Regions from separate parts of the Paracidovorax sp. genome, predicted to be linked through region 2. Evidence: riboswitches for the same ligand, from Rfam matches in the RefSeq annotation. Region 2 holds a riboswitch; each other region holds the start of a gene.

Region 1 (3,267 bases), on a different contig from region 2:
TCCTGCAGACCGACGTGGTGCTGGTGGGCATCCTGCTCTACGCCCTGCTGGGCAAGCTGGCCGACCTGTTCGCCCGTGCGCTGGAGCGGTGGTGGCTGCGCTGGCACCCCGGCTACCAGCCTCAATGACCGCACCGGAGCCCTTGCCATGACCCAGACATCCTCTTCCGAAAACCGCTCCGGCCAGGCCGCAGGCGGCGTGCGTCTGCAGGCCACCGGCCTGCACAAGCGCTACGGCCAGCGCGAGGTGCTGCGCCACGCGCAGCTGACCATCGAACCCGGCGAGTTCGTCGCCATCGTGGGCCGCAGCGGCTGCGGCAAGAGCACGCTGCTGCGCCTCATCGCCGGGCTGGAGCCCGCCACCCAGGGCACGCTGACCGCCGACGGCCGGCCCGTGCACGGCCTGCATGCGGACACGCGCATCATGTTCCAGGAGGCGCGCCTGCTGCCCTGGCGCCGCGTGATCGACAACGTCACCCTGGGCCTGCCCGCCGCGCAGCGCGAGCGCGGCCGCGAGGTGCTGGCCCAGGTGGGCCTGGCCGAGCGCGAGAACGAATGGCCCGCGCGCCTTTCGGGCGGGCAGCGCCAGCGCGTGGCCCTGGCGCGGGCGCTGGTGCACCAGCCGCGCCTGCTGCTGCTCGACGAGCCCCTGGGCGCGCTCGACGCGCTCACCCGCATCGAGATGCACCGCCTGATCGAAGGCCTCTGGCAGCGCCACGGCTTCACCGCGCTGCTGGTCACGCACGACGTGCAGGAGGCCGTGGCCCTGGCCGACCGGGTGGTCCTCATCGAGGACGGCCGCATCGCGCTCGATGAGCGCATCGCTCTGGCGCGGCCCCGCTCGCACGGCGACGCGGCCTTCGCGGCCATCGAGCAACGCATCCTCGACCGCGTGCTGCAAAAGCCCGGTGCGCCAGATGAGTCGCCCACTGATCGCGGCTGGCCTGGCGTTCCGGCCCATGGCCTGCGCTGGGCGGTGTAGCAGTAAGAGGCCACCCAGTACGCCCGGCACGCTTTCCCGTTCCGTTCCCCGCCACTTCTTCCATCCGAACCGTTTTTCCCAAGGAGTTTTCCATGACCATCCAAGCCATCAACGTACGCAACCAGTTCAAAGGCAAGGTCCGCGAGATCGTGCGCGGCGACGTCGTTTCCGAAGTCGATGTCGAGACGCCCTGGGGCATCGTCACCTCGGTCATCACCACCCGTTCGGTCGATGAGCTGGGCCTCGCGGTCGGCTCCGACGTGGTGGCGCTGGTGAAGTCCACCGAGGTGTCCATCGCCAGGCTGTGAGGCGGTTATGCAGGAAAAAGCCGCTCCGGCGCTTGTTCTTGCTCCACTTTGTGCTATTTATTTAATAGCATTTGATTCATCCAAGGTGACCTTGTGGTCCCCTTTTTTCGGACGTGCCCGCATCGTTTTAAACGCAAATGTGTTGCGTTATTGCGCATAGAATGCGCTCTGTTGGTGCTCGCAGCGCCGTGTTCTCGCGCTGCAGTTCAACGGGAAGCAGGAAGGTGCTGCGCGCTTTGCGCCAGTGCCCGACCTGCGCTGCCCCCGCAACGGTCAGCGGACGAGGCGCCTTGGCGCACCTCACTCTCCAGTCGCAATGCCACTGGGTGCCCTGCATGGGCGCCTGGGAAGGCTTTTGGAGGGCGCTCCGCCCAGCCCGGATACCGGCCAACGAGGTGATGCCCGTTGCCACGCCACCCTGAGAAGAGGGCGGTGCGGCGCAGGCGTCGTGGTGCCCATTCGCTGGCGGGGAGGCCGGCGCGGGCGACTCATCCCTGTGTGTTTCCATGTCCTTTTCGCTGTCCCGCCCTTCGTTCCAGCGCGTGCCTGCATGGCCCCTGCCGCTGGCCCTCGCCCTGTCCGCCGCGTTCCCGCTGGCTGCCCAGACGCTGCCTGCCGTGACCGTCACCGCCCCCGCCGAGGGCCCGGTGGCGCCGCTGGACCAGCCCACCAGCAGCGCCTCGCGCCTGGGCCTGACGGTGCGTGAAACGCCGGCCTCCATCGACGTGGTGCCCGCTGCCGTGCTGGCCGAGCGCGGCCTGCGCACGGTGAGCGAGGCGGCCCAGGCGGCCGTGGGCGTGACGGCCGGGGACTTTCCGGCCGAGCCCAGCGCGTTCTCCATGCGCGGCTTCGCGGGCAGCCAGATCAACACGCTCTACAACGGCATCAAGATCGGCCCGCCCAACATGACCTCGCGTGTGATGGACGTGGCCAACCTGGAGCGCATCGAATTCCTCAAGGGCGCGGCCTCGCTGATGTCGGGCGAGGGTGCCACGGGCGGCTCGGTCAACTTCGTCACCAAGGCGCCGCACCGCGGCCCGGTGCGCACCGAGGTCAATACGGCCGTGGGCTCGTTCGGCGAGCGGCGCGTGTCCTTCGGCTCGGGCGGCACCACCGCCTGGAAGGATCTGGACTACCGGATCGACGCCAGCGCATCGAACGGCGACGGCTTCGTCGATGACACCTGGCAGCGCAACCGTCACCTCTCCGGCGGGCTGGACTGGCGTGCCGCGCCCGGCGTCAAGCTCTTCGTGGCCGGCGAAGCCAAGCGCGACAACGGCAGCAGCTACTGGGGCATGCCGCTCGTTTCCGCCAACGCGCCGGGCGTGCAGCCGCACGGCGGCATCGTCTCGGGCAGCTACGTCTCCAACTACAACGGCAGCAACCTTGGGCCCGTCACCATCGACGGCCGCACGCTGCGCACCAACTACAACGTGCTGGACAACCGCAACCAGGCCCGCGAGACCTGGCTGCGCGCCGGCGGCGAATGGCAGGCCAGCGACACCGTGGTGCTGCGCAGCCAGTTCTGGCGCTACACGGCCGACCGCACCTGGTTCAACAACGAGATCGAGGCCTTCAACGCCAACACTGGCCTGGTGGACCGCGAGCGCTTCTACGTCGCGCAGGACCAGACCAGTTGGGGCAACAAGACCGAAGCGCAGTGGGACGCCCGCCTGGGCGGCATGGACAACCGCCTGGTGGCGGCCTTCGAATACAGCCATACCGACCTGACCCGCCCGGGCGCAGCCAACTTCCCCGGCGACAGCGTGAGCCTGACGGACCCGCAGCGCGGCACCTATGGCCTGCTGACCACCCAGGTGCAGGCCACCGGCCTGCGCAACACCGCGCTGGCGCTGGAAGACCGGCTGCGCCTCTCGCCCACGCTGGCGCTGATCGGCGGGCTGCGGCATGAACGCATCGCGCTGGACCGCAGTTCCGCCAACGCGGCGGGCGTGCAGCGCACGGGCTTTCCGTTCGA
Region 2 (3,267 bases):
GGCCCACGATGACCCGGCCGTCCACGTTGGGCGACCAGGGCAGGCCGTCGTGGATCTGCAGCGAGGCCTCGCCCAGCAGCCGCGCCAGGGGCAGGGCCGTGGCCTCGCGCGCCGCGGCGGTACGCGGAGACGCCTGCTGGCCGAAGACGCCCGCCGACTGCGCAGTGACGATCTGCGCCGTGGTCGCGCGCTGCAGCACCGGCCGCCCGCGCACGCAGGCCGTGACCCGGCTGCACAGCGCGTCGAGGAACACGTCGCCCAGCTTCTGCGCCTGCGCCGTCGTGCGGTAGAGCGAAGCGACCGGGTTGCTCTGCATGATGGCCCCCTGGAAGCTGCCCGCGCTGCCCGGCGCGGCGAAGAGGTGCAGGCCGGTGGCCATGGCGCCCGCGCTGGCGCCGGCAATCGTCACCCGGGACGGGTCGCCGCCGAAGTCGGCGATGTACTTCTGCACCCACTGCAGCGCCATCTGCTGGTCGAGGATGCCGAAATTGCCGCGCAGCGGCCCGCCCAGGGCGGCGTTCTCCACCGGGTCGTCGATGGCGAGAAAGCCCAGCGCGCCCAGGCGGTAGTTGAGCGTGACCACCACCATGTTGCCGGCCGCTGCCAGGTAGGAGCCGTCATACAGGTTGCCCGTCAGGATCTTGCGGCGGCTGTCGTAGAGCGGCAGGTAGCCGCTGCCCTGCGTGAAACCGCCGCCGTGGATGTAGAACAGCACCGGCAGGCGGCCCGGGGCCGGCTGCGTTGCACCCACGGCGGCCTGGGGCGTGAAGACGTTCAGGAAGAGGCAGCGTTCGTCCTGCGCGCTCACCGGGATCTGCGGGCGCGGGGACTGCGGACAGAAGGGCCCGGGCACCGTCTGCGCCACCAGGTTGCCGCCGGGCGCGAGCATGACCGGCGGCTTGAAGCGATCCGCCTTGGCGTATTCGATGCCCATATAGCGGTTGACCGGCACGGGCGCCGCAGCGCCGGCCGGCGTGACGGCCCTGCGCAGCCCGCAGAGCGTCGGCAGCGCCGGGGCCGGGGCCGGGGTCGCGGCGGCCACGGCGGCATCGCTGGCGGCAGCGGCCGGCGCGGATGCAGCCGCCGCCGCAGCAGCAACAGCACCGGCAGAGGCGGCAGTCGCTGCGGCATGGGCCGCGCTGGCGCCGATCGTCACCGTGGTGCCGTCCGCGCAGCCGTCGGGCGCCGCTGCTGTGGCAGGATTGGCGGCCTGAGCGGGCCCGCTCACGCCCCAGAGCAGCATCAGGGCCGCGGGAATCGAACAGGCTGTCAAGGCTCGGCGGGCGTAAGAGTGGCGGCGCATGGAAGATTTCGCTGGACAGAGAGGGTGCCGCGATTGTGGCGCTTCGCGGCCCGGCCCGGGGGGCAACCCTCACGCCATCCCGGATGCGCCACAACACCGCGCCAGCCCCGGACCCCGGCGCGACCGCACGGCGCGCATGGCTCCAATGCTCCGAAATCAATAGCACCCAACCCAGACGGCACCAGGGCGGCACGGCTCATCAATGGTGTCCCTGACAGTCGGGCGTCTTATACTCGCGCCCGTTGGTGCTCGCGTGGCCGCCCTCTTTGGCGGCAGCGCAGTTAAACGGGAACCAGGAAGGAAGCCGCCCGCCCAGGCCGGCTCCCCCACCTGGGCTGCCCCCGCAACGGTAAGCGACGAAGGACGGCGACGAGCGCCGCCTTGACTGCGTGGAACATCACGCCCACTGGAAGCCGCCAGCGCTTCCGGGAAGGGCCCACGCCAGCGTCGCCAGCCCGGATACCGGCCGACAGGGGGGTGCGGCGCCGCAAGGCGCAAGGCGTTTGCACAGCGCCGCACACCATTTCACGGAACCTGCGGGGAGGCAGGGGTCCGGGCCCGTGCGGTGCAGCCTGCCGCCATCCATCGTCGTTGTCCCATGCCAGTTTCCTTCGCAAGCGCGCGTTCGCCCGCGCCACGCCATCCATGAGAGCGCCAGGCACCGTCTGGTTCGTCGGCGCCGGGCCGGGCGATCCCGAGCTCATCACCGTCAAGGGCCGCGCGCTGATCGAGCGCGCCGGCGCCATCCTGTTCGCCGGCTCGCTGGTCAACGAGGCCGCCACCCGCTGGGCGCCGCCCGGCTGCACCATCGCCGACAGCAAGGACATGACGCTCGAGCAGATGGCCGCCTGGCTCATCCTGCATGCCCACAAGCACGAGACCGTGATCCGCCTGCAGACCGGCGACCCGGCGCTCTACGGCGCGCTGATCGAGGTCGTGCAGCCGCTCGATGCGGCCGGCGTGCCGGTGCGCGTGGTGCCGGGCGTGTCCTCGGCCATGGCCTCGGCCGCCGCGGCGGTGGAAAGCTTCACGCTGCCCGAGGTCACCCAGAGCGTGATCTTCACCCGCGTGGAAGGCCGCACGCCCATGCCGCCCGGCGAATCGCTGGCCGAGCTGGGCCGCCACCACTGCACGCTCTGCATCTTTCTGTCGATCACGCTGCTGCACAAGGTGCAGGCCGGCCTGCGCGAAGCGGGCTGGGCGGACGACGCGCCCATGCTGGTCGTGCACAAGGCCAGCTGGCCGGGCGAGGAGGTCATCGTGCGCGGCACGCTGGCCGACATCCGCGAGCGCTGCCGCGCCGCCGGCATCGTCAGCCAGGCCATGGTGATCGCCAGCCCCACGCTGGGCGCGCGCCAGTGGCAGGAGCTGGCCAAGTCCAAGCTCTACGACGCGAGCTTCACCCACCGCTTCCGCCGCGCCAGCCAGCCGGCCGCTGCGCCCCAAGAACCCCACGAACCGACCGCACCATGACCACCACCATCCTCCTGATCGGCCACGGCTCGCGCGAGCCCGAAGGCAACGACGAGATCCACGCCTTCGTGCGCCAGTGGCGCGAGCGCCAGCCCGGCTGGCGCATCGAGGTCTGCTTCATCGAATTCGCGCCGCCCGGCCTGCACGACGGCCTGCTGATGGCTGCCAAGGGCAGCACCCGCGTGCTGGTGCTGCCGCTCATCCTGAACGCGGCCGGCCACGTGAAGATGGAAATCCCCGAAGCCATCGAGCATGCGCGCGAGCACTGCCCGGGCGTCGAATTCCTCTACGGACCGCACCTCACCGCCTGCGAACCCATCCTCACGATCCTGCAGCGCCAGCTGCGCCGCTGTATGCAGAAGCTGGACATGCCCGACCCCACCACCACCGGCGTGGTGCTGCTGGGCCGAGGCTCCTCCGACCGCCAGGCCAACGGCGACGTCGCCAAGATGGCGCGCTGGCTGCAGGAAGACAGCCACCACGAACTGGTC
Region 3 (3,267 bases), on a different contig from region 2:
AGTCGCGCGCCACGCGGGTGCTAGCGTAGAGGTTGACCAGCCCGTAGCCGCCCAGCACCTGGACGGCACCACCCGTGTAGTCGTAGCGGCGGCCCGAGGCCTGCAGCTCGGCACCCCAGGCCCAGCCGGCGAACTGCGTGTCGGCCCCCAGCACGGCGTGGTGTTTGGCCCGGCGTGCGAGCTGGCGGTCGCGGGTCAGGTCACGCGGGTCCTGCCAGTCGAAGGAACCGCGCAGGTTGACGGCGGCCAGGCGGTGCGTGGCGGACAGGGTGACGCCGCTGTATTCGGCCCGGCCCACGCTCTCGTAGCAGCCGAAGGCGCTGGCGCAGGTGCCGGTCGCGCCGAAGTTGATGAGGTTGCGCACGCGGTTGCGGTAGGCCACCACGCCCACGCTGCTCGCGCCCTCGGTCCAGCGCAGGCCGGCCTCGACGTTGCGGCCGCTTTCGGGCTGCAGCGTGGCCACGCCGTATTCGCTGAAGCGCTGGTAGAGCGTGGGCGCGCGGAACGAGGTGCCGGCCGACACGGTGGCGCGCCACTGCGGCGTGACGGCGAAGCCGTAGGCCAGGCTACCGGTGGTCTTGCCGCCGAATTCGCTGTCGTCGTCGCGGCGCAGGTGGGCCTGCAGCGAATGCGCCCCCGCGCTGACGCCGTATCCCAGGGCCAGCGCGTTCTGCGAGCGCTTGCCGCGCAGGTCGGTGGTGAAGTCGGTGGCGGGGTTGTGCAGTTCGTCCTCCCGGCGCTCCAGCGCGGCGGTGAAGGTCTGCGTGCCCACGCGCCATTCGTTCTGGAAGAGGTAGTTGCGCAGTGTGGTGTCGGTGAGGTACTGATCCGGTTCCGTGGCATAGCTGCTGCGGGACGCTGTGGCCTGAACACGTGTGGTGTAGGCATCGCTCCAGCGCGCCGTCCAGGTCAGGCCGCCGGTGCGCAGCTGGTGGCGGCTGACGTCGTCGCCCCCCGGCGTGAAGCCGTCGTACTGCGACCACAGGTTGCTGGCCAGGAGCGTGCCGTCGATGCGGTGGCGCGCATCGATCTGCAGCCCCACGCGGGCGTTGCCCGAGGTGCGGCGGTAGCCGTCGTCGTCAGGGTTGGCGGTGGGGATGGGGCCGGCGTTGAAGCCGTCGCTGCGCTCATGCGAGATGCCGAGCGAATAGTCCAGCGCGCCCGCGCCGCCGCTCACGCCGGCCTGGGCCGTGCGTGTGCCGTGGCTGCCCAGGCCGACCTGGGCGTAGGGCGCGGCCGGGCCTTCGCCCTTCTTGGTGAAGAGCTGCACCACGCCGCCGACGGCGTCGGAGCCATAGACGGCGGCCGCCGGGCCGCGCAGCACTTCGATGCGGTCAATCTGCGCCAGCGGGATCTGCTCCCACGGCGAGCCGCCGGTGGTCTGCGTATCGACCCGCACGCCGTCGATATAGACGGCCGTGAAGCGGCTCTCCGCCCCGCGCAGGAAAACGCTGGTGGTGCCGCCGATGCCGCCGCTGCGGGCGAACTCCACCCCCGGCAGGCGTGCCAGCAGGTCGGCCACGCCCACGGCGCCGCTGCGCTCGATGGCGTCACGGTCGAGCACGGAAACGTCGGCCACCAGGTCGGCGAGCGGGCGTTCGGTGCGCGTGGCGGTCACCACGGTCTCGCGCAGCTGGGCGGTGGTGGCGGCTTGCGCCAGCAGGGTCTGGGCAAACGAAAGCGCAGGCCAGGCGGCGCCCAGCAGCAAGGGCAGCGCGGCCAGGCGCGCAGGGATCGAACGATGGGTTTTCATGGGACAAGGGCACAGAGGGAATCACCCTGACCGGCCTCCCCGCCGGTCCTTGGGCATCACGGCCACCCGTACGCCGCCCAGGGGCAGACGATGTGGGGTGGCCACCGTGTTGGCCGGTATCCGGGCTGGCGGCACACATTCCACACGCCTTCCCAGGCGCTTGTTCAACGCGCCCAGTGGCTTCGTGCGTGGATTGGGAAGCGCCCTGTGCCGCTTCGTCGCTGCCGCAGGGCGATTCGTCCGCTGACCGTTGCGGGGGCAGCGCAGGCACGGCGGGCCTGGCGGGAGACGTCTTCACGATCCCGGCGGCGCACCTCCCTGCTTCCCGTTGAACTGCGTCATGCGAACCACGCCGCGAGCACCAACGGCGCGGATTTTACGGCCCTGGCGGCCCAACCCTACAATCCGAGGCTCTATGGCACACACCACCTCCATCGATGAGATCGCCGAGCGGGTCGAGCGGCTGCTGCAGCGGCACGCCGAACTCCAGCGCACCAACACGCTGCTGACGCAGCAGGTGACGGAGCTCACGCGCGAGCGCGACTCGCTCAGGTCGAGACTCAGCGCGGCGCGCGCGCGCGTCGATGCCCTGCTCGACCGCCTGCCCCCTGCCACCGACGCGAAGGACGCCCCATGAAGCAGATCGAGGTCCGCATCCTGCAGCAGAGCTATCTGCTGGTTTGCCCCGAAGGCCACGAGCCGCGCCTGATGGCCGCGGTGGATCGCGTGGACGCGGCCATGACACGCATCCGCGACGCCGGCAAAGTGCGGGCGCGCGAGCGCATTGCCGTGCTGGCCGCAGTGAACATGGCTTTCGAGCTGGGCGACCGCGAGGCCGCAGATCAGGCTGCCGCCAATGAGCGCCCGCCCGCCCCCGGCCAAGGCACGCTGGCGCTCGACGATGCGCAGGCGGGCATCCCAGGCGCCTCGGGCCAGGCGCCGGAACACGCCGCGCAGCAGCAAGAGCGCCTGCAGTCCCTCCTGCAGCGGCTCGACGCAGCGCTGCACGGAGCGCAGCAGCCGGCTTGATCGGCGCCGGGCGGCACGGTCACGCACGCAACGGGCTGCGCGCGCCTTATCGCGCCAATTGCATGCGCATGCAAGCCCTGGCGCTTCGCCAATACAGCCCGATGGGTTTTGCGCCGCCGGCCCATCGCGGCAGGCCTACAATCAAAGCGTCTGCGGTGCTGCTGGGCCTTATATTTCCTTGAACCAATGCTCTCTGAGCAAGGGCTTGGTACATTGCCCGGTGAGCGTGATCATCTCGCGTCAGATGAACCCAACGCCTGGCTGCCCTCGCCCCCCTGAACCCCCGGTTCAGGATGACGGCTCGGTGGCATTCGCAGACACCTTATTCCTCCACCACGCCACCCACTGAACCTGCTCGCGGAGATCAGCTGATCGACGGCTCAGATGTCGCTGGCGATGCCAAGCCGACCGCCGGAGCGGGCGTCCAGGTGCCCTCCGGCAGGCCGTCGAGCCAGGTGCGCATCTCGGTCGCAGGCAGGGCCGGC

The links. A riboswitch is a leader RNA that binds a small molecule or an ion and turns the genes downstream of it on or off. The one in region 2 is predicted to bind cobalamin.
Region 1: another riboswitch for cobalamin. It lies ahead of AC3A84_RS09075 (TonB-dependent receptor); the one in region 2 lies ahead of cobM (precorrin-4 C(11)-methyltransferase).
Region 3: another riboswitch for cobalamin. It lies ahead of AC3A84_RS04705 (TonB-dependent receptor domain-containing protein); the one in region 2 lies ahead of cobM (precorrin-4 C(11)-methyltransferase).

The regions. Positions count from the first base shown of each region.
Region 1 is NZ_JBXYZY010000021.1:484,094-487,360, reverse strand. Features, by position in the region: gene ssuC (aliphatic sulfonate ABC transporter permease SsuC) at 1-128, shown strand, start outside; gene AC3A84_RS09085 (ATP-binding cassette domain-containing protein) at 148-981, shown strand; gene AC3A84_RS09080 (TOBE domain-containing protein) at 1,074-1,289, shown strand; cobalamin riboswitch at 1,445-1,695, shown strand; gene AC3A84_RS09075 (TonB-dependent receptor) at 1,796-3,267, shown strand, end outside.
Region 2 is NZ_JBXYZY010000029.1:332,793-336,059, reverse strand. Features, by position in the region: gene AC3A84_RS12705 (carboxylesterase family protein) at 1-1,273, opposite strand, end outside; cobalamin riboswitch at 1,530-1,788, shown strand; gene cobM (precorrin-4 C(11)-methyltransferase) at 1,949-2,776, shown strand; gene AC3A84_RS12695 (sirohydrochlorin chelatase) at 2,773-3,267, shown strand, end outside.
Region 3 is NZ_JBXYZY010000003.1:188,813-192,079, reverse strand. Features, by position in the region: gene AC3A84_RS04705 (TonB-dependent receptor domain-containing protein) at 1-1,753, opposite strand, end outside; cobalamin riboswitch at 1,848-2,134, opposite strand; gene AC3A84_RS04700 (DUF904 domain-containing protein) at 2,169-2,390, shown strand; gene AC3A84_RS04695 (cell division protein ZapA) at 2,387-2,782, shown strand; partial or broken gene AC3A84_RS04690 (EAL domain-containing protein) at 3,147-3,267, opposite strand, start outside.